Regions from separate parts of the Marinobacter sp. L-13 genome, predicted to be linked through region 2. Evidence: predicted binding sites of a transcription regulator. Region 2 holds the regulator's gene; each other region holds the start of a gene.

Region 1 (5,015 bases), on a different contig from region 2:
ACTGGTTGTGTTGCAGGAAAACGTAGCGTGTTTCCTCGAGACCATTGTCGCGGCTGAAATAGACATCGCCGAACCGGATGGACTCCGGGACGCCGTCGTGCCAAGCCAGTTCAGCGGGCTCTATTCCGGGCGGCAGGGGAGCACGGTCCACGGTGTCAGCCTTCGGGGTCGACCACGGTGACGGTTTCGATGATCACAGGTTCAACCGGCACATCGGCCATCCCCTGTTTCCGGGTGGTCTGTTTGCGGGCAATGGCATCGACAACGCCCATGCCCTCGGTCACCTTGCCAAAAACCGCATAACCCGGGCCGCGAACTCCGGCGTTCAGGAACCCGTTGTCGGAAAGGTTGATAAAGAACTGGGACGTGGCGGAATCAGGCGCACTGGTGCGAGCCATCGCAATGGTTCCACGAAGGTTCGGCAGTGTCTCTTTCGCTTCATTGCGGATAGGGGCCCGAGTGGACTTGCGGGAGAGATCCCGGGTGAAACCGCCGCCCTGGATCATGAACCCGGGTATAACCCGATGGAAGATGGTGCCGTCGAAAAAACCGTCTTCGGCGTACTGCAGGAAATTGTCGACCGTTTCGGGCGCAACATCCGGGCGAAGCTGAAGCTCGATAGCGCCTTCACTGGTCACCATGCGGACCTTCGGAAGAGGATCACTGGCCAGTTGCTCATTGGTTTGCGCCTGCACCGCGGCAGTCGGCATGAGCAGGGCGAGTGCCATAAGCAATACGGGTGTCACAGTTTTCAGGGGCTTTACCATGTTTGTCATTTGCAGCCGTTCTCCGTGTTATTAGCAGGTGTGTTTCCTGCGACAATTCGGCGAATTCTGTTATCAGGTGCCAGATCTTACCAGATGGTGATGGTAAAACGGGCACTGCATCCACGCACATTGTTGTGTGATCGGCTAACCTTCCCGATATCGGAAGTCATGGATCACACTGGCCGGGCCGGGTTGTACGGTTTTCACTGTTTAAAAGGAGACACTGGGTGAGAATCCGTCAGGGATTTGAAGAGAAATCACGCCTCGGGCGATTGCTTATCAATCGTGGGTATCTGTCTGAGGGGCAGGTTAACGAAGGCCTCAGGCTTCAGCGCGAATCGGGACAGCGCCTGGGTGAGGTATTTATCCAGGCGGGCTGGATCAGCGAGAAGGAGCTGCACCGTGTCCTCAAGCACCAGTCCCGCTATCGCAACGCTGCCGCCCTGGTAACAGCGGTCACGCTGCCATTCCAGCCCCTGGTAACCTTTGCGGCCAGCAATTCGGCCGAGGCGTCACAGGCAATACTGGAAGCCGGCGAACTTTATGACAGAGGCAATCTTGCCCCCATGAGCGAAGCCGAGCTGGCGGCGATTTCCGGTCAGGGCGATCCGACCTTGCTGCAGCGCATTGGTATTGTCAGCAAGATGGCGGAGAACCCCGCAGGAAATGGGGAGCAGGGCTCCGAGGCATCCGCAGATGTTATTGAAGGTCTCAAGCTTTCCGCCAATATCTTCGTGCCGGTTCTGAACTTCCTGGATTCAGATCTCAGCATTTCCGGTGTGCATTATCGTGAAGGGGAGCCACGTTATCGGGTAAGAGAAGATGGCGCCCTGATGCTGGCGTTCCCTGAGCGCATCGAGGAAATTCGGATGGACAATATACGGGTTACGGGAGGCCAGGGAGCTTCAATGGGCAACGTGAGCATTCACGACATCCGGTTTCATCCCGACTCCCAGATGACCATCTACACCCGATGAAGTGGAAAGCATGGCTCGGCAGAGCCATGCGTCCGGGCTCAGGCGCTGGCGAGCACCGTGCTGCTTGATACCGTGGTCTGCTGACCCTGTGCACCGTACAGCTTTTGCTGGCCGGTGGCGCCGCGGAAAATATCTGTGAGCCTCGACAAACGCTTTTGCAAGTGGCTGATTACGCGACCGTTGGTCTGGTTCAGCGTCTGACAGGTTCGCAGCTTCTGGTCCGCTTCCTGCCAGAGTTCGAAGAGATCCGAGAATCCGGCGCTGCGAATAAAGCGGGAAGGCTCGCCACTTTCGGGGCGATATCCCATTTGTACGAGCGTTCGGATTTTCTGTTTGGCGCGTTCGCGGACTGCACCGAGGAGATCGTTCTTCTCTCTGGTCAGGGCGTCCAGCTGGCGGAGGTCGGAATTCGCAAGGCAGGTCTTTTCCTTGCCGAGAACGTCAGCCAGTGTTTCAAGCTGGCTGATATCCTGGGAAAGAAGGGTCTTCAAATCATCAATTGCGGCCATGGTCTACTCACCCGAAAATGCTTTCATCCATCTCAAGCATTTTCTGGGCCAGCTTCTCGGCGTCAATCTTGTACGTGCCATTTTCGAGGGCGGAACGGATCTGCTCGATGCGGTCGTCATCCATTTCCGGATAATCGCCCAGCTTTTGTTCGAGCTGCTTCAGATTCTTTGCCTGATTGCTCAGGCTGACGTTCTCACCACGGGCCCCCTGGGCCTGTGTCTTCGCCTGTTCGTTGGATGCCGGCTGGGTATTCTGTGCGCCGGAGCTTTTGTCGGCCGTGGTTCTCTGGGTGTTGACCTGGCCGGGGCCAATTCCATTTAAGTCAACTGACATATCTGTACCTGCTTGCCTGTCGCGCCACGAATGCGGCGCTTACTCGAGTTTATGTCTTCTTAACGGCGGCGCCGCGAAAACCTTTAGTACTTTTAGCACTTTTTTTCATCTGCTTTTACGACCGGTTTTGCGGCATTCACTTGCCGCTCCGGCAAGCCTCTGCCGCACGCGGCTCACATCGGAATCTCCACGTGGCCCGGCGCGACAACGCTGGCTCTTATCGTGCGCGATGAGCGCAGATTCTCAACCAGAACCTGTTCGCCAACGCTGGCGCTTGCCAGGGCTTTGCCCCGGGAACGTACTGAAAATCCGCCGGTTTTGGCGGTGATGATAACATGATCGCCTCGTTCGACCGCATTCGGGGCCGAAAGCATGTCTGGTGTAACGAGCGATCCGGCATTCACTGCGCGCCGCACTTCCATGCCAATCGCCTGCTTCGAGTCGGTAATCACGCCACGTCTGGATGAATTGATTTCAACAGACTGCTTCGCAAGCAGCCCTTCGGTTATTCGCTCTCCACGTGTGAGTGGCCTCGCTGCCACCAGGGCTGGCCCATGGATAGAAACTGAAGCGGTAACAAACATTCGCCATGGGCGGGTTCCTTCGCAGGCTACCTGCAACGACGGGCTGGTGCTTTTCCATGGATCCCCGCTGAACTCTACACTCAAAGGCTTTTCGCACTCGGCGAGAGCGAGGCGGCTGTCGATGGAACCGGGTTCGAAGGAAACGGTGTAGCCATGCTCGGCCTGTTCAGACGCAAAGCTGTCCAGAAACGCCAGGGTTGCTTTCTGAATCTGTTCAGCTGTCGTTCCAGCAAGGAGCGGCGTGCTCAGGCCAGACATTAGCAGTAGTAGGGCGAAATTCGTGATGCGCATACGTATCAGTTTGTCCTATGCTGTCAACAACAGGGCAGAAAAGCCCGAATCAGGCTAAGGATTCGGTAAAAGTGGCCGTTAAATGGGCTGACCCACCCCTGATATGACGGGTTTCCGTCGATCAGGCTATTATTCAGTGAACAGCAAGATATATGCCGTTGTAATTCCGGCAAGCCAGGAGAATCGAAATGGCAGGGGTTTTGGACAGTGTCAACCAGCGCACTCAGATGGTCGGAAAGAACCGCCTAGAGCTGCTTCTTTTCCGTCTCAGGGGGCGTCAGATCTACGGGATCAACGTGTTCAAGGTGAAAGAGGTTCTGCAGTGTCCGAAGCTGTTCTCCCTGCCCAACAGCCGGCCGGTTGTTCGAGGCGTAGCCCATAGCCGGGGTGAGACTATCCCCATTATCGATCTGAGCATGGCAATCGGTCTGCCCGGTATCCCGCAAGAAGAGCTCTCCACCAGCTTCGTCATCATCACTGAATACAATCGCAAAACGCAGGGTTTCCTGGTGAGCGGTGTCGAGCGAATCATGAACATGAACTGGGAAGAAATCCTGCCTCCACCCAAAGGGGCCGGCAAGGATGTCTATCTTACCGCTGTCACGAAAATTGATGATAAGCTTATCGAAATCATTGATGTAGAGAAGATTCTTTCAGAAGTTTCTCCGCTTGGGGAGGACGTAACCGAAGCCGTTCTGAGTAAGAGCGCGGATAGGGTACCGGGGCATCTGCCCGTGCTGGTGGTCGATGATTCATCCGTGGCCCGGCGCCAGATACAGCGGTGTCTCACCGCAATTGGCATGGAAGTGGTGCTGAAAAACGACGGCAAGCAGGCTATTGAACATCTGAAGGAAATCACTGCGGATGGTTCCCGGGCCAAGGATCACTTCTCCCTGATCATCTCGGACGTGGAGATGCCTGAAATGGATGGCTACACCCTCGTCACCAAGGTGAAAGAGGACCCGGCGCTTTCGGATATGTTTGTTATGCTTCACACCTCACTCAGCGGTGTGTTCAACCAGGCCATGGTAAAGAAGGTCGGGGCCGACGACTTTATGGCAAAGTTCAGTCCGGACGAGCTGGCAGAGCGGGTGATGGAAATCATCGACCAGGGTTGATGGAGCCGCTCAAAGATTCACTCAGAACAGAGACCCAATGAAAGCGGAAATAACGCCACAGGAATATGAAGCCTTCAAATCGTTCCTGCAGGATGCCTGTGGGATTTTACTGGGCGATAATAAACAGTACCTGGTCAAAAGCCGGTTGCGCAGGATTCTTGAAGAGAACAGCCTGAATACCCTGGGTGAACTGCTCGAGCGCCTTAAGCGCCCCGGGCGGGGCGGTCTGAAAGAGACTGTCATCGATGCGATGACAACCAATGAAACCCTGTGGTTCCGTGACAATCACCCTTTCCGGATTCTTCAGGAGAAACTGCTTCCCGAATTCGCAGAGCGCAACTCGATGCAGCCTTTGCGTATCTGGTCTGCGGCCTGCTCAACCGGCCAGGAGCCGTATTCGATTGCCATGATCGTCGAGGAGTTTCGGCGGTCGAG
Region 2 (5,015 bases):
GTGATCAGGTCATCGCCGCCAGCAGATCCGGCCTTGGCAGCCGGCTTTTCTTCTTTACCAGAAGCCTCTTCCTCGCCAGCTGGCGCACCGGCAAACTGACCTTTTCCGTGCAGTTGGTCCAGTAGCGCTTCGAATTCGTCGTCGGTTATTTCGTCGTCTCCAGAACTTTCCTGGTCACCGCCGGCCGATCCGGCGCTCGAAGCCGAGGAAACCTCCGCTGATTTCTCGTCCTGCAGTGCGTCCAGAAGCTGTTCGAACTCGTCGTCGGTGATGTCGCCACCGTCTTCTGCCGGTTCGCTCTCTTCCTGCTCAGGTTGAGCGGCAGCGGTCGGTGCCCCCTCGCCTTCAGGCTGGGCCAGGGCATCCAGACGGGCAATCAGTTCGTCCGGCGCCGGTGTCAGCTCCTCATGATTGCGGACCTGCTCAAACATGGCATTGACGTAGTCGAGTGCTTCTAGAACCACGTCCATCAGTTCGGAATCCACCTTGCGCTTGTGATTACGCAAGATGTCGAAAACGTTTTCCGCGGAATGGCAGCAGTTCACCAGCGCTTCAAGCTGAAGGAAGCCGGCTCCGCCTTTCACGGTATGGAAACCACGGAAGATGGCGTTGAGCAGATCACTGTCGTCAGGATGTCGCTCAAGATCTACCAACTGCTCTGACAGCTTTTCGAGGATCTCGCCGGCTTCTACCAGGAAGTCCTGCAAAATCTCTTCATCAGCATCAAACGCCATGCGTTACCCTCATTATTCAGAAACCGAGACTGGACAACAGGTCGTCTACGTCGTCCTGCCCCGAAACTACATCTTCACGCTCATCGGCCTTGATCTGGGGCCCGACGCCCTTCTCTGCAGACTCTTCTTTTTCTTCAATCTGGTGCACCGTGCCCGTGAGCTGGTCCACATGACTGGCCATCACCACCAGGCTGAGCATCTGCTCCTCAACCTCTTTCACAAGGGCGGTGACCTTCTGGATGACCTGACCTGTCAGATCCTGATAATCCTGAGCCAGCAGGATTTCCGACAGGTTGCTGTACATGGTGTCGGCATCGGTTGCCATGCTGACAAAAAAGCGATCAATCCGGCCGTACAGCTCGCGAAACTCAGCCGGCTGCATTTCCCGGCGACGCAGGCGCTGCCACTCATCACGCAACGCGGCGGCCTCGTCTCTGAGGGCATTGGCCACCGGCATGGTTTCCTCAACCAGGTCCATGGTCCGGTTGGCTGCTTCACCGGTCATCTGCACAACGTATTCGAGACGATCAGAGGCATCTGTCATTTTTGACAGTGCTTCCTGCTGCTCGGCGTTACGGGGATCAATCTGGAAGTTCCGGATTGCTTCGTGCAGGCTCCGCGTCAGCCGCCCTACCTCACGGTACAGACTCTGATCCCTGACCTCGCTGAGTTCATTGATCAGGGTCATGGCTTTGGCATAATCACCCGCATCAACACTCTCGGCCAGTTCCGCTGCCTGCCGCTGGAGCTTTTCCGTCACCTCCGGTTCAAGGCCCCGATGGTTCTTTTTGCTATCGCTCATGAGAGCCATCCGACCTCTGGTTACTGGATTCTTTCAAAGATTTTCTCAATCTTTTCCTTGAGCACGGCAGCGGTGAACGGCTTGACCACATACCCGTTTACGCCTGCCTGGGCAGCGGCAACGATCTGGTCGCGCTTGGCCTCAGCAGTTACCATCAATACCGGCAGGGTTTTCAGATTCTCGTCCGCCCGAACGGCCTTGAGCAGGTCGAAGCCCGACATACCCGGCATGTTCCAGTCGGTCACCAGAAAATCGTATTTGCCGCTTTTGAGCATTGGCAGTGCCGTGTTGCCGTCATCAGCTTCATCGGTGTTGGTGAAGCCAAGATCACGCAGCAGGTTCTTGATGATCCGTCGCATTGTGGAGAAGTCGTCCACAATGAGGATTTTCATGTTTTTGTCCAATGGGACCTCCAGTTAGTAACACCCGGAATTCGTTTGACCTTTGCGTTCAAAGTCTAGCAGGCCGCTGTTTTAACCGCTTATTGTCGGACCTTTGCTTCGGTTGTAAAGCATCGGTTACCAAAAACTACAGACTACCTCGTTGGCGACACAGACTGAACGCGGTCAGTTGTCCGATTCCTGACGCCAATCCGAGAGCCGTCCCCGAAGGCGCAGGGCTGCCTGGCTGTGAATCTGGCTTACCCTGCTCTCACTGACGCCGAGCACCGCGCCAATCTCCTTGAGGTTCAGTTCTTCCTGGTAGTAAAGGCTCAACACCAGCTTTTCCCGCTCCGGCAGGTCTTCAATCGCCTCAGCGAGGCTCCGCCGGAAGGCATCGGAGGACAACCCATCAAGGGGATTATCCTGCGTCTCTGTCTGTTCTATCGGCAGCTCTCCGGATTCATTGAGCTCGTCGAGGCTAAAAAGTCGACCGCTGTTGGAATCGGAAAGGTAGGAGTGGTATTCGGGTAGCCCCATACCCAGCTCTTCGGCCACTTCCTGGTCGTGGGCTTCGCGGCCAAGTCTATCTTCAACGGCCTTGATGGCCTGGGAAATGCGACGGGCGTTGCGATGAACAGAACGTGGCACCCAGTCACCCTTGCGGATTTCGTCCACCATGGCGCCGCGAATACGGATACCGGCGTAAGTCTCGAAGGTAGCACCTTTGGTGGAACTGTAACGCTGGGCGGCCTCGAGCAGACCGATCATGCCGGCCTGCATCAGGTCTTCAAGCTGGACGGACGCCGGCAGGCGAGCCATCAGGTGAAGGGCAATTTTCTTGACCAGCGGCGCGTGCTGCTCAATAAGCTGAGCCGGCTTCTGCGCACTTGACTGGTTATAGATTCCGAGGTTTTTCGCCAATGTCATGTATCCGGTTTTTTGTTTGACTGGATCCGATTCAGACTTCGACGAGCCGCTCCACAAAAAATTCCAGATGCCCGCGGGGAGAGGACGGCAACGGCCAGCTATCTACCTTGTCCGCCAGCGCCTTGATGGCCAGTGAAGCTTTCGCCCTGGGATAGGCGTCCAGCACCGCACGCTGCCGCTGAACTGCTTTCTTCACGGCCTCATCGTAGGGGACTATTCCTACGTATTGTAGTGCCACATCGAGGAAGCGCTCGGTGACCCGGGTCAGTTTTTCAAACAGATGCCGGCCTTCCTGCTCATTCCGGACCTGATTGGCAAGAATACGGAAGCGGTTGGTTCCATAATCACGGTTCATCAGCTTGATCAGGGCATAGGCATCGGTGATCGAGGTCGGCTCGTCGCAGACAACCAGCAGCAGCTCCTGCGACGCTCTCAGAAAACTGACCACTGACTCGGAAATACCGGCGGCGGTATCAACGATCAGGACATCGATCTGATCACCCAGTTCGCTGAACGCATTAATCAGCCCGGCATGTTCCATGGGGCTGAGCTGGGTCATTCGTTGGGTACCGGAAGAGGCGGGGACAATCTTGATGCCACCGGGACCATTCACCAGAACGTCCTTCAGATCACAATCGCCCGCCAGAACATCCTGGAGGTTGCGATTGGCAGCGATGCCCAGCAAGACGTCGATATTGGCGAGCCCCAGATCGGCGTCGAGCAGCACCACTCTCCGGCCTTTCTGCGCCAGGGCAATTCCGAGGTTCACCGACACGTTACTCTTGCCGACACCACCCTTTCCGCCGGAAACTGCAATCACCTGTACCGGATGTGCTCTGCTCATACTGTTTTTGGTCTCTCGCCACGTTTCGCCGGCTTTGTCTCCGACGCCTGCTGTCAATCTGTCCGGTCTCAGGCGTGTTCTTTCAGGCCCTCTGCGACCGCTTGCTGTTGCTGGAGTGTTTTCAGCCGATCCACGGCCAACCGCACCAGCGGAACGGCTTCTGCGTGGTGCAGGTCTTCAGGAATCTTCTGGCCGTCTGTGTAATAGGCTACCGGCAGACCGGTTTCCATCACAAACCCGAGAGACTCGCCCAGCGTCAGGGCCTCGTCGATTTTGGTCATCACACAGCCCGCAAGATTTGCCATCTTATAGCAATGCCACACGGATTTCATGATGCGAGGCTGACTGGTTGCCGAGACCACCAGATGGGTTTTGATATTGTGATGGCTGCGAGCCAGTTCGGCCAGCTGTTCCTGATAGCCTTTGTCCGCACTGGTCAGTCCGGCGGTATCAATCAGCACCAGATGACGGTCTGACAGCTCGTCCAGAATATCGTCCAGACTGTGGCTCTCATCCACGACCCGAACCGGCACATTCAGGATCCGACCGAACACGAATAACTGCTCGTGCGCCGCCACCCGATAGCGATCCGTGGTAACCAGGGCCACGGAATCGGAACCATGCTTGAGCACGTAGCGAGCGGCGAGTTTTCCGATGGTGGTGGTTTTCCCGGACCCTGTCGGCCCCACCAACGCGTAGGCGCCGCCCTCATCCAGCCACTCCATGCGGGAGGTCCGGACCCCGGTACACAGCATTTTCAGGGACTGCTTCCAACCGTCTTCCAGACGCCCCGCCTTGTGACGACGGGAAATTGACCCCGCCAGATCACTGCCGAGGCCGAACTCCTGCAAGCGCTCGGCAAGCCTCTGCTGCACGGCGGTGGTCGCAGAAACCTCCGGCTCCGGTTGCGGCCGACGGCCCTGCATCATGTCTCTGAGCGAGCTGATCTCGGCCCGCATCTGCGCCAGCTCATCGGAATAGGCTTCCCTCGGCGCCTGTGGCAGAGGTTCAATATCACCAAAACCACCGCTCACCCCTTCCTGAATGGCAGCGAACGAACCGGCGTAGCTCGCGCCCTGCGATGCCCGCTTTTCCCGTACTTCACGGATGCGGTCCCGGGACCGGCTCAGCTCGTCCTCAAGACGCCTGTGCTGGTCGGCCTGCATCTCGGCCAAGCGGGACCCGTTGGTGGCTTCTTCTGCCTGGTTGCCCAGTCGCTGGCGCGCCATATTCTCGTCATAGTCCAGCGCCGTCACAATTTCGACACCGCCGTCGACCCGACGATTGGAAAGGATCACGGCGTCCGGCCCCATCTGTTCACTGAC
Region 3 (5,015 bases), on a different contig from region 2:
CGGTGGTCGCGGATGAGGTGCGCAGCCTGGCCCAGAACAGCCAGAAGGCGACCGAGGAGATCAGTAGTTCCATCGAAACTCTGGTTAATTCTTCGGAGCGTGCTTCAAAGGTCGTTACCCGTTGCAGCACCCAGGCCAGAGGCATTTCTGAGCGGGCAGGAACCGTAGTGTTGCAGCTTCGCGAGGCAGTGGAAGAGGTTGCCCGGATGTCCGGTATGGCGGAGCAGATTGCTACGGCTTCCGAAGAGCAATCAGCCACGGCCGAAGAAGTAACGCGCAACGTATCCACAATTGCTGAAAAGTCCTTGGAGACCAAACAGGCCATGGTCCAGATCTCCGAAGCCAGTGGTGACTTGGCGGAGTTGTCTCATCAGCTCAAGGATTCTCTGTCCCGCTTTAAAGTCAGCTGAGTACGAGGCGTGCCTTCAACACTTAGGCCTGGCACACAGAAAAAAACCCGCTGCGGCGGGTTTTTTAGGGCGGTTATTCGGTCTCTTCGGGGATCACCGGAGGCGGAAAGCCGCCCAGTTCTTTCCAGCGATTCACAATGCCACAGAACAGGTCTGCGGTTTTTTCCGCGTCATAGGCGGCGGAATGGGCTTCCTTGTTGCTGAACGGAATGCCCGCGAGTTTGCAGGCCTGGGCCAGAACCGTGTGGCCATAGGCCAGGCCGGCCAGCGTGGCGGTATCGAAGGTTGAGAAAGGATGGAACGGGTTACGACGGATGTCGGCCCGCAGCGCGGCTGCAAAGATGAAGTTATGGTCAAAGGTGGCATTGTGGCCCACCAGGACGGCTCGCTTGCAATCGTGGTTCTTCACCGCCTTGCGAATGGGGCTGAAGATCTCGCTGAGTCCTTCCCGCTCGGGTACCGCTTCTCGCTCCGGATTCCACGGATCAATACCCGTGAAATCAAGCGCGGACTGCTCCAGATTCGCGCCTTCGAAAGGATCGATCTGCTGAACGTGGGTTTCAGCGCGCCGCACCCAGCCATCGTCGTCCATGGTCAGTATCACTGCCGCCACTTCCAGCAGGGCGTCCCGCTCGGGATTGAAGCCAGCGGTTTCCACGTCGACTACAACAGGCAGAAACCCGCGAAAGCGGCGGGACATGGGATGCGGTGGTTTGTTTTCGTCAGTCACTCAAGCTCCGGTCTTGGCCGTGTGTGAGAAGGAATAAGTCAGGTTTACGCCAGTTTCCAGTGAACGGTTTCACCAGCCTTGAGGGGCACGATGGTTCCGTCAGCCAGCGGCAGCTCTGCCGGCATGGTCCAGGGGTCACGAATCAGGGTGATGGTATCGGTATTCCGCGGTAGGCCATAGAAATCCGGCCCGTTGAAACTGGCGAATGCTTCAAGTTTATCCAGGATGCCAAGCTCTTCGAAAATGTCCGCATACAGGCCGATTGCGCCGTAAGCCGAGTAACAGCCAGCGCAACCGCAGGCTGCCTCTTTGCGATCCTTCGAATGAGGGGCGGAATCCGTGCCCAGGAAAAAGCGTTTGTCGCCGCTGGCCACCGCGTCCCTGAGCGCCTGTTGATGGCGGTTACGCTTTAGGATTGGCAGGCAATAGAGATGCGGTCGAATGCCGCCTACCAGCATGTGGTTGCGGTTATACATCAGGTGCTGGGGCGTCAGAGTCGCACCGAGGTTGTCACCGGTGTGCTGCCGGACAAACTCTGCGGAATCGGCCGTGGTGATATGTTCCAGTACAACCTTCAGGTTCGGGAAAGCCTCGAGAGTGGGTGCCAGGACACGCTCCAGAAATACCTTTTCCCGGTCAAAAATGTCGATATCGGCATCGGTTACCTCGCCGTGTACCAGCAGCAGCATGCCACAATTGGCCATGGCTTCCAGAACCGGGTAGATGTTGCGGATATCCTTCACGCCGGAGTCGGAATTGGTCGTTGCTCCGGCCGGGTAAAGCTTGGCAGCCACAACGCCGGCAGCCCTGGCATCCCGGATGGTCTGCGCCGTCATGCTCTCGGTCAGATACAGCGTCATCAAAGGCTCGAACTCGGTGCCATTGGCAGCCGCCAGAATCCGCTCCCGGTAGGCTGTGGCATCGGCTGCGGTGGTGACTGGCGGTACCAGGTTGGGCATGATGATGGCGCGACCGAAGCAGGCGGCCGTAGCCGGTACCACGTCGTTGAGAATGTCGCCGTCCCGTACGTGAAGGTGCCAGTCGTCGGGGCGTGTGAGCGTGAGCTTGTCTGTCATGGCGTTTGTCCGAAATACCTTTGGCGGGGCGAGCTTGTGCCCGGTTCTCTGGGAGCCGAAAAAATTTGGCGAATTATACCAGAAGGCGCGGGTGATTGTTTTCCGGTTGGTGGCTAAAGAACTTCCGGCTCAGGCCGTTAAACAGTCTGACTCTGCTAACTCCGGACACTGATGGCTAGCTCTATGGGATTTCGCCCCGGACAACTCCTGAATACTCTGCTGGTTGCCACGTTGCCCGTGGTGCTTCTGCCGGCAACCGCGCAGGCTGCCAGCTATGGCGCCGGAATCGAGAACAGCCAGTGGTATCTCGCCGAGTCGGTATTTGAATGCCGGCTGGTGCACGAAGTTCCCGGCTACGGTCGGGCTGTGTTCAATCATCGCGCCGGTGAAAGTCTCAGCTTTTTCCTGGAGTCTGATTCCGCATTGATGCGACCAGGGCGCGGCAGCCTTGTGGTCGAGGCACCGGCCTGGCGTCCGGGTGTGGCGCCGAAGCCCCTGGGAACGGTCAATGTCTCGGATGATCGCCGTCAGGTCTCGCTGGATACCCGTCAGGCGTTCGTGGTCGCCCATGGACTTCTGGACGGGATGCGCCCGACGGTAACCAGGGAATCGTGGTTTGATGGCCGCCCGGTGCGGGTTCAGGTCTCCAACATCAACTTCGCCGGCGAGTACCAGCGTTATCAGCGCTGTACGTCCAATCTTCTGCCGGTAAACTTTGATCAGATCCAGCGCTCGAGGGTGCCCTTTGCCAGCGGCAGCACGCAATTGTCCGATGCCGACAGGCAACTACTGGATAACATCGTGGCCTATGTGAATGCAGATTCCACGGTCGAGCGGATTTTCGTGGATGGCCATAGTGACAGTATTGGAAGCCGGATCGACAACCGTGCGCTTTCCGAAGATCGCGCCAATGTAGTAGCCGACTACCTCAAGGCGAGCGGTATTGATGAAAACATGATTACCGTTCGGGCTCACGGCGACCAGTACCCGGTATCCAACCGGCCCGCCGATAACCGCCGCACCAATATCCGCCTGCAACGGGCCGGTGACCGCCCGGAACTGCAACAGGCCAACGGCTATGGCGGCGAACCCAGGGGCTGATTGGCGTCAGTAAACCGAATCCAGAACTTCCAGGTGGGCATTGACGCTTTCCGCCAGGGCCCGCAGGTGGTAACCGCCTTCCAGGGTTGAAATGATCCGGTCATTGCTGTGCTCACTGGCGACACTCACAATCATTTCTGTTAGCCAGCGATAATCTTCCGTATCCAGATTCAGTTCTGCCATCGGATCCAGCCGGTGGGCATCAAAACCCGCCGAAATCAGGATCAACTGCGGTTTGAATTCATTCAGGCGCTTCAGCCATCCCGCCTCCACCTGCTTCCGGTACTCTTCAGACGAACAGTTTGCCTCAATCGGAATATTCACGATGTTGTCGGCCTGCCGGTGCACGTGGGAGTGCGGATAGAAGGGATGCTGGAAGCTTGAGCACATCAGGATACGCTCGTCGCCACTGACAATGTCTACGGTGCCATTGCCCTGGTGCACGTCGAAATCGATGATCGCGACCCGCTCCAAATGATGAAAGGTGAGGGCGCGCACGGCGGCCAGGGCAACGTTGTTGTAAAAACAGAACCCCATGGATTTCGCCCGCTCGGCATGGTGCCCGGGCGGCCGGGCACACACAAACGCGTTAGTAACCTGGCTGCTCATGACCATATCCACGGCCTGGATATTGGCACCAGCTGCCAGACGAGCGGCTCGAAGGGTGTCGGGCATCATGGCCGTGTCCGGGTCGGTAAACACGCGGCCGCGGGTCGGTTGCATCAGGTCCAGTTGATGGAGATATTTTTCCGGATGCACCATCAGAAGCTGATCACGGGTGATTTCTTCCGGCCGCACCCAGTCCAGCTTCTGGTCCAGGCCAGTATCAGCAAGGTAGCTGATGATGGCCGCCAGCCGCTCAGGGCTTTCCGGATGCTCCGGCCCCATGTTGTGTTTCATGAAGTCATCGTGGGAAAAGAATGCCGTGGTCATACGTCTCGGACTGCCTTCAATATGCTTATATTTTCTTCAAGCTTATCAGGGAAAACTGCACGATGCCGTGTTTCTTTGGTCTTATAGGGGCGATAGTCATTTCACATCGCGGGATCAAGGCCTAAGATAAGAGTTACACTCATAAGTAACCTGTTTTATTACGTTTATTTCCTTAACGGCCTGCCGGCCACTCACAAAGGAGAGTCAGCTTGAGCACCCGGTATCTGGAGAGCCTGTTCAACCCCGCATCCATTGCGGTGATCGGTGCATCGGAGCGGGCAGACAACCTTGGCGGCATGGTATTGCGGAACCTTATGGGGGGCGGTTATCCGGGGCGGTTGCTGGTCGTGAACCAGAACGATTACGACAACGTGCACGGGGTACCCTGCGTCAAGAAAGTCTCGAAAATGGAGTTTTCCCCGGACCTGGCAATTATCTGTACGCCGCCGGATACCGTGGCCAAGACCATCAAGCGGCTGGGGGAAGCCGGGGTACGCACCGCCATCGTTATGACCGGGGGTATGTCCCGTACTCACAGTAAAACCGGCCAGCCCCTGATGTATTCCGTGCGCGAGGCCGCCCGGGAAACCGGCATCAGGGTGCTTGGCCCCAATACGATCGGTCTGATGGTTCCGGCCCGTAGCCTGAACGCCACCTACGCCCATATGGGCGCCATTCCGGGCCGGGTTGCCTTCGTCGGCCAGTCCGGCACTATTGCCAGCTCAGTCATAGATTGGGCGTTCGCCCGGGGTGTGGGGTTTTCCT
Region 4 (5,015 bases), on a different contig from region 2:
AGCCCATTTCCTTCAGGGCCTTGGCGCTCAGGGCGGCTCGCCCGGATGTTTTGCAGTAGCAGACAATGTTCATGTCGCGGCTCTCAAACGCCGGATCGTTGGTAAACTTGAACTCCAGCAAGCCGCGGGAAATGTTCACCGCGCCCGGTATATGGCCAGCCCGGTATTCATCCGCATCCCGCACATCCAGCAGAAGATCGGCATTCCTGATGGCATCGTCCGCCTGATCCAGGGGCACTTCCTGGATTTCTTTCCTGGCGGCTTCTACAAGGTCATGGGCAGTTTTCATAGCTGAGCTCCTCAAACTGATGGAATAAGGTTATGCCTCAGGATAAGGGTTCGACCGCCGAGCGTCACTCCGCATATGTACGATTAAGCCGCCTCGTTGTTACCGAAGGCGCAGGCGTACTTACGTTCAAAGCGCTTATCTGCCCATCTCCCGTAGATACGCGAGGCAATCTGGAAAATGCCGGGCCACAGCAGGGGCTTGAACAGAAAGCCATAGGGCGTGTGGGACCAGGCCCGAACGTTTGCAGGCAAGCCGATGACCCATTCCCCGGTCCAGGTCATCAGGTGCAGGCGTCGCAGCAGAGTTTCATGGCTCGGCAAATTGCCGCTGCCATCACGCTGTTCGTGGATGTCTGCGAAGATGAGATTGCCACGCTGCAGTTTGCGCAAGGTGCGAATCTCCTTGGCACATAGTGGGCATTGTCCGTCGTAAAACAGGGTGTCATAACGGGGCTCCATCAAGTCCTCCAAGGGTCAGAATCTGTTTCCGGGCGTCCACTTTGCGCTCTTCGAGGGTTTCCAGAATCCCGTCGAGGGCGGCGGGTAAGACCTCCGGGGCCGCCTTGCGGAACTGGTCAAGCAGTTCGATCTGAACATGTAGATCCTGGAAGCGGCCATACAGCTTTTGGCGTGCTTTCATCGTTTTCAGCTCGGACTTCCAGGTTTTCGAGTCCAGCTCCATCAGGTAACGGATTCGCTTGAGTTGCTTGCGAAGCCGATGAATATCCTCATCCGGGGAGGTATGCATCAGCTCAGCGGTCAATTTGTTGAACCCTTTTATACGGCTCTCCACCGCCTTTCGGATGTCTTTTGCCCTCAGAGTCTCCGCCAACTTCTGGAACTTTCGGGACTCAATGAGGTTCAGCCAGTGCTCCATGCTGTCGTGATAGCGCTTGCTCTGCAGGCGCTTGACCAGTTTTTTGTGGCGGTTGGCGGTTTCCTGTTCGAACCAGATCTGCAGGGCTGCCCGGATTTCCGAATTGTCGCCACACAATTCAGGCAAGTCCTGGAGAAAAACATGCAGATCGCGTAACGGTCCCGTCGCACGGGCATGACGTTTCAGGGTTTTAACCGCTTTTGCCAGCGTCTTGTCACCGGTCACTTCCTGCACCGATTCGGCAATGGCCCGGCTGCGCCGAATCGCAATCCGGTATTGGTGCAGGAATTCGTCGTCCAGGCCCAGGATAACACCACGCTCCAGTTGCCTTAGCCGATCATGTTGGTGGTGAAGGGCCTTGGGGATGTCCCTTGCCGGGTCGTCTCCCTCGGTTCTGGCTTTCTTTTTAAGTTTCCGTTCGAAGTGGGCATAGCTGTAATCCTGTGGCGTCATCAGAGCCACCAGCTTGCCCTTGCCCCGGTCTAGCTGGTGCCAATGTTTGATCGGGAGGCGGATGTGAATGAAGCTGGCGGTAGGTAGCTGTTCGGGAGGATGTTTCAGCAGCCACTGGGCCAGTTCCAGCAAGGCAGGATTGTGACCTACAAGCGTGATTCCGGAATCAGCGTCGCGATGTTCCAGCCAGGCGAGCAGACGCCGGTAGTCAAAGGTGTACAGCTCGGCAAGATGCTGGCAGCGCTCGCGAGCAGCCATCTCAGGCACTGCCCCCTCAAGTGTGGCGATGGCGCGGGTGGCATCACTGGTGAAGATCTCGCCCTGGAACGCGCCCGCTGCTTCCAGAGCCTTGCCCAGAGGTACCAGTTGACTCTCGCCCCGGGCGTTCAGTGGCCGCTCCCGGTCACAGAGCGTTTCATCGGCCCAGCTGGATTTGGCATGGCGTACCAGAAACAGGTGCTTCATTGGCCTACCTTCGTAGTGGTCCTTTAGTCTGACGCTTGCTCAAGACATTTACGTTACTGCCGTTACTCTACTTGTCTGAAAACATTGGCGGAAGGTCCGTTTATCCGTAGCGCTGAACACGCGCAGAGAGAGTCAGTGAAATCTCTTTTAACAAACTGGAACAGATCACCTGAGTTGGTCTGTGGATAATCCGCATCAATAGCAAGTTCCCGGGAGTTTGAAAGCATGAATGTTCTGAGCCGGTTAAAAATCCGAAGCCGCTTACTTATCGCCGTACTGATGCCTGTACTGATAACGGCGGCAACCCTCGCTTGGATCACCGCCAATCAGATTCAGGCGAACGGAGAAGCCGAACTCAAACGCCTGGAGACCAGTCTTCTCGAGGCACGCAAGACCGGGCTGCAGAACCTGATTGATGCTGCTGAGGCAGTGGTGTTGGAGGCCAAGAACGACCCCTCAATGACAGAAGCAGAGGCGAAGGAGGCGGCTGCCGCGCGTCTGCGTTCTATCCGTTTTGACGAAACCAATTATGTATTCGCCTACACCCGGGATGTTTTCAACCTGGCGTATGCTCCAGATCCTTCGAAAGAAGGCCCCACGTCAAACCCGGTTGTCAGGAAACTGGTTGGCAATCTTTTCGACGCGGCCCGCGGTGAGGGCTTCTATGGCTATGACTGGATGAACCCGGCCTCTGGCAATGAAGAACCCAAGATGTCCTACTCCACGATCATCCCGGACTGGGACTGGATGATCGGGGCCGGCGTCTACATTACCGACATTGATCGCCAGGTAGCAGCAGCTCGCGAAGAAATTGAAGCCGGTATGGCCGAAACCCTGGGCTTTATCCTGCTGGTGACAGTGCTGGTGGTCGTGATTGCCCTGGTAATCGGCATCTTCGTGGGTCGTAGCGTGACCCGGCCACTGAAGAGCGTCAGCAACATGATGCAGGAAATCGCCGACGGTGAGGGTGACCTGCGCCAGCGACTGCCAGACGAGGGCAATGACGAACTGGCCGAGCTGGGCCGGCGTTTTAACGCCTTCGTGGTCAAGATCCAGGACACCATGCGTGAGGTGGGCGCGACAACAGACCAGGTGGCTTCTGCAGCGGAAGAACTGAGCCGGGTTGCAAACGAGACCCGGGCTTCGGTTCAGGAGCAGGGGTCCGAGACGGATCAGATTGCCTCAGCCATCAACGAAATGGCCGCCACCATCCAGCAGATTTCCGGTAATGCCAATGAAGTTGAAAGTTCGGCCTCAGACGCCGATCGCATGGCCCGGGAAGGTGGCGAAACCATCAGCAGTGCTCAGGGCGCCGTGAACAAACTGTCCGAAGAAATCGAAGATACCGCCCGAAGCATCAATGCCCTGGCGGAAAAGTCCGATGAGATCCAGCAGGTGCTGGATGTCATTCATGCTGTGACTGAGCAGACCAATCTGCTGGCCCTTAATGCCGCCATCGAGGCTGCACGGGCTGGTGAGCATGGGCGTGGTTTCTCAGTGGTTGCGGATGAGGTTCGTCAGCTGGCGAAACGCAGCGCCGAGTCTGCTGATCAGATTCGCACCATGATTGACGGCTTTGTTACCGAATCCAAGGCATCGGTTGAGCGGATGAACAAATCACGCAACCGCTCGACGGAAACCGTCGAAAGAATCAATCATGCAACCAGCGCGTTGCGAACCATCGAGACATCGGTCGGCAAGATTCATGATCAGGTGACTCAGATCGCCACAGCCTCAGAGCAGCAGAGCCAGGTCGCCGAAGAGATTAACCAGAACGTGGTCCGTATTGTCGATGCTGCCCAACGCAGTGATACCGGCGTAAACCAGACCAACGAAGCCAGCCACGAACTGGCGCGCCTGGGGGAGAGCCTTCGGGAGCTAGTTGGTCAGTTCAAGGTCTGATCAGCGGCTGTCGGTCGCATTGATGAGCTCGCGCAACCTTCGGGAGCGTTTGGCACGGGCGCGGACCGTGGCGGTCAGGTAGTCGGTGTCGAACGGCTTCAGGACGTAGTCGTCGCCTCCGAGGGCAACACTCAAGGTTTTCTCATCCTGATGAGACTGTGACGTCAGGAAGACGATGGGAGTGGCATCGAATTCACGGTCCTCCCTGAGGATGGCAGCGAGTTCCGTCCCGGAGACGTTGGGCATCACAATATCCAGAATGATGACATCTGGCCTGATCGCCCGCGCAACTGTCAATGCCTGCAGAGGTTCCTCGCAGGCATGTACCTCAAGCCCAACATATTCCAGCTGTATTTTTGCGGCCTGCAGGGCGGTTTGATCGTCATCTACCAGCAGAACGCGGTAGGTTGTCGTGTGCTTGCGCTCGGCGAATTCATGGGCGAGGTCCATAAGGCGGTCTTTGGTGACCGGTTTGACCAGATAGCGCGAGGCACCCGCCCGGAGCGCTGCAAGCCTGGCGGGCATTTCGTCATGGATGGAAAGAAAGATAACCGCCGGCATTCTCCCCAGCCGGTTGCGAAGCTGTCGAATGATGTCCGGCCCCGCGCTCATGTCCTCGCCAAAGGCGACGTCCATAATAATCATGTCTGGCCGGGCAAGCGTTTCAAATATATCCAGATAAACCGACGAAGACAGGAAAACTTCCGCATCAAATCCGGCCTCAATAAGCCAGGTAAGCATTTCCTGAGCCACCAACTCGTCATCGTCCACAATGTGGATTTTCCGAGAGCCGCGTTTACTGGGTCCAGGGCTTTCCTCAACCGGCTTCAGGTCGCAATTTCGCATGGTCTCGACCAGCGTATCCATTGTTTCTCTTTTCGAAAGAGCGTCGAGAGGATGCGTGTGCCAGTTCTCGGCAAGAGACAGCAACTGCCTTGCTGCTGTAGAAACATACTCAAGACCGAGAGAACCGGAAGTGCCAGCGAGCTTGTGGGCCTCCTGGTATAGCAGTCCGAGTGAGGCGTTCAGG

Evidence for each region. Region 2 encodes FliA, which starts transcription of late flagellar genes. Its sites were predicted from a motif close to CTAAAGTTTNNNNNNNNNNNGCCGNTAA; they were not measured.
Region 1: a site for FliA is predicted at 2,647-2,674, ahead of flgM (flagellar biosynthesis anti-sigma factor FlgM). Genes of this name have one in related genera too.
Region 3: a site for FliA is predicted at 2,330-2,357, ahead of AC13DD_RS02705 (flagellar protein MotY). Genes of this name have one in related genera too.
Region 4: a site for FliA is predicted at 2,122-2,149, ahead of AC13DD_RS08255 (methyl-accepting chemotaxis protein). Genes of this name have one in related genera too.

Annotation. Positions count from the first base shown of each region.
Region 1 is NZ_JBSXNQ010000065.1:121,633-126,647, reverse strand. It holds gene mnmC (bifunctional tRNA (5-methylaminomethyl-2-thiouridine)(34)-methyltransferase MnmC2/FAD-dependent 5-carboxymethylaminomethyl-2-thiouridine(34) oxidoreductase MnmC1) at 1-151, opposite strand, end outside; gene AC13DD_RS18200 (peptidylprolyl isomerase) at 156-767, opposite strand; gene AC13DD_RS18195 (cyclic di-GMP-binding domain-containing protein, MshE-related) at 995-1,744, shown strand; gene AC13DD_RS18190 (flagella synthesis protein FlgN) at 1,783-2,253, opposite strand; gene flgM (flagellar biosynthesis anti-sigma factor FlgM) at 2,261-2,587, opposite strand; gene flgA (flagellar basal body P-ring formation chaperone FlgA) at 2,761-3,462, opposite strand; gene AC13DD_RS18175 (chemotaxis protein CheV) at 3,651-4,580, shown strand; gene AC13DD_RS18170 (CheR family methyltransferase) at 4,618-5,015, shown strand, end outside.
Region 2 is NZ_JBSXNQ010000055.1:46,367-51,381, forward strand. It holds gene AC13DD_RS10835 (chemotaxis protein CheA) at 1-734, opposite strand, end outside; gene AC13DD_RS10840 (protein phosphatase CheZ) at 751-1,536, opposite strand; gene cheY (chemotaxis response regulator CheY) at 1,557-1,940, opposite strand; gene AC13DD_RS10850 (RNA polymerase sigma factor FliA) at 2,103-2,846, opposite strand; gene AC13DD_RS10855 (MinD/ParA family protein) at 2,878-3,690, opposite strand; gene flhF (flagellar biosynthesis GTPase FlhF) at 3,759-5,015, opposite strand, start outside.
Region 3 is NZ_JBSXNQ010000033.1:29,271-34,285, reverse strand. It holds gene AC13DD_RS02720 (methyl-accepting chemotaxis protein) at 1-410, shown strand, start outside; gene rnt (ribonuclease T) at 484-1,140, opposite strand; gene pyrC (dihydroorotase) at 1,185-2,216, opposite strand; gene AC13DD_RS02705 (flagellar protein MotY) at 2,400-3,317, shown strand; gene AC13DD_RS02700 (histone deacetylase family protein) at 3,324-4,250, opposite strand; gene AC13DD_RS02695 (bifunctional acetate--CoA ligase family protein/GNAT family N-acetyltransferase) at 4,460-5,015, shown strand, end outside.
Region 4 is NZ_JBSXNQ010000050.1:49,597-54,611, forward strand. It holds gene AC13DD_RS08240 (rhodanese-like domain-containing protein) at 1-289, opposite strand, end outside; gene AC13DD_RS08245 (thiol-disulfide oxidoreductase DCC family protein) at 373-747, opposite strand; gene AC13DD_RS08250 (CHAD domain-containing protein) at 731-2,083, opposite strand; gene AC13DD_RS08255 (methyl-accepting chemotaxis protein) at 2,309-3,985, shown strand; gene AC13DD_RS08260 (response regulator) at 3,986-5,015, opposite strand, start outside.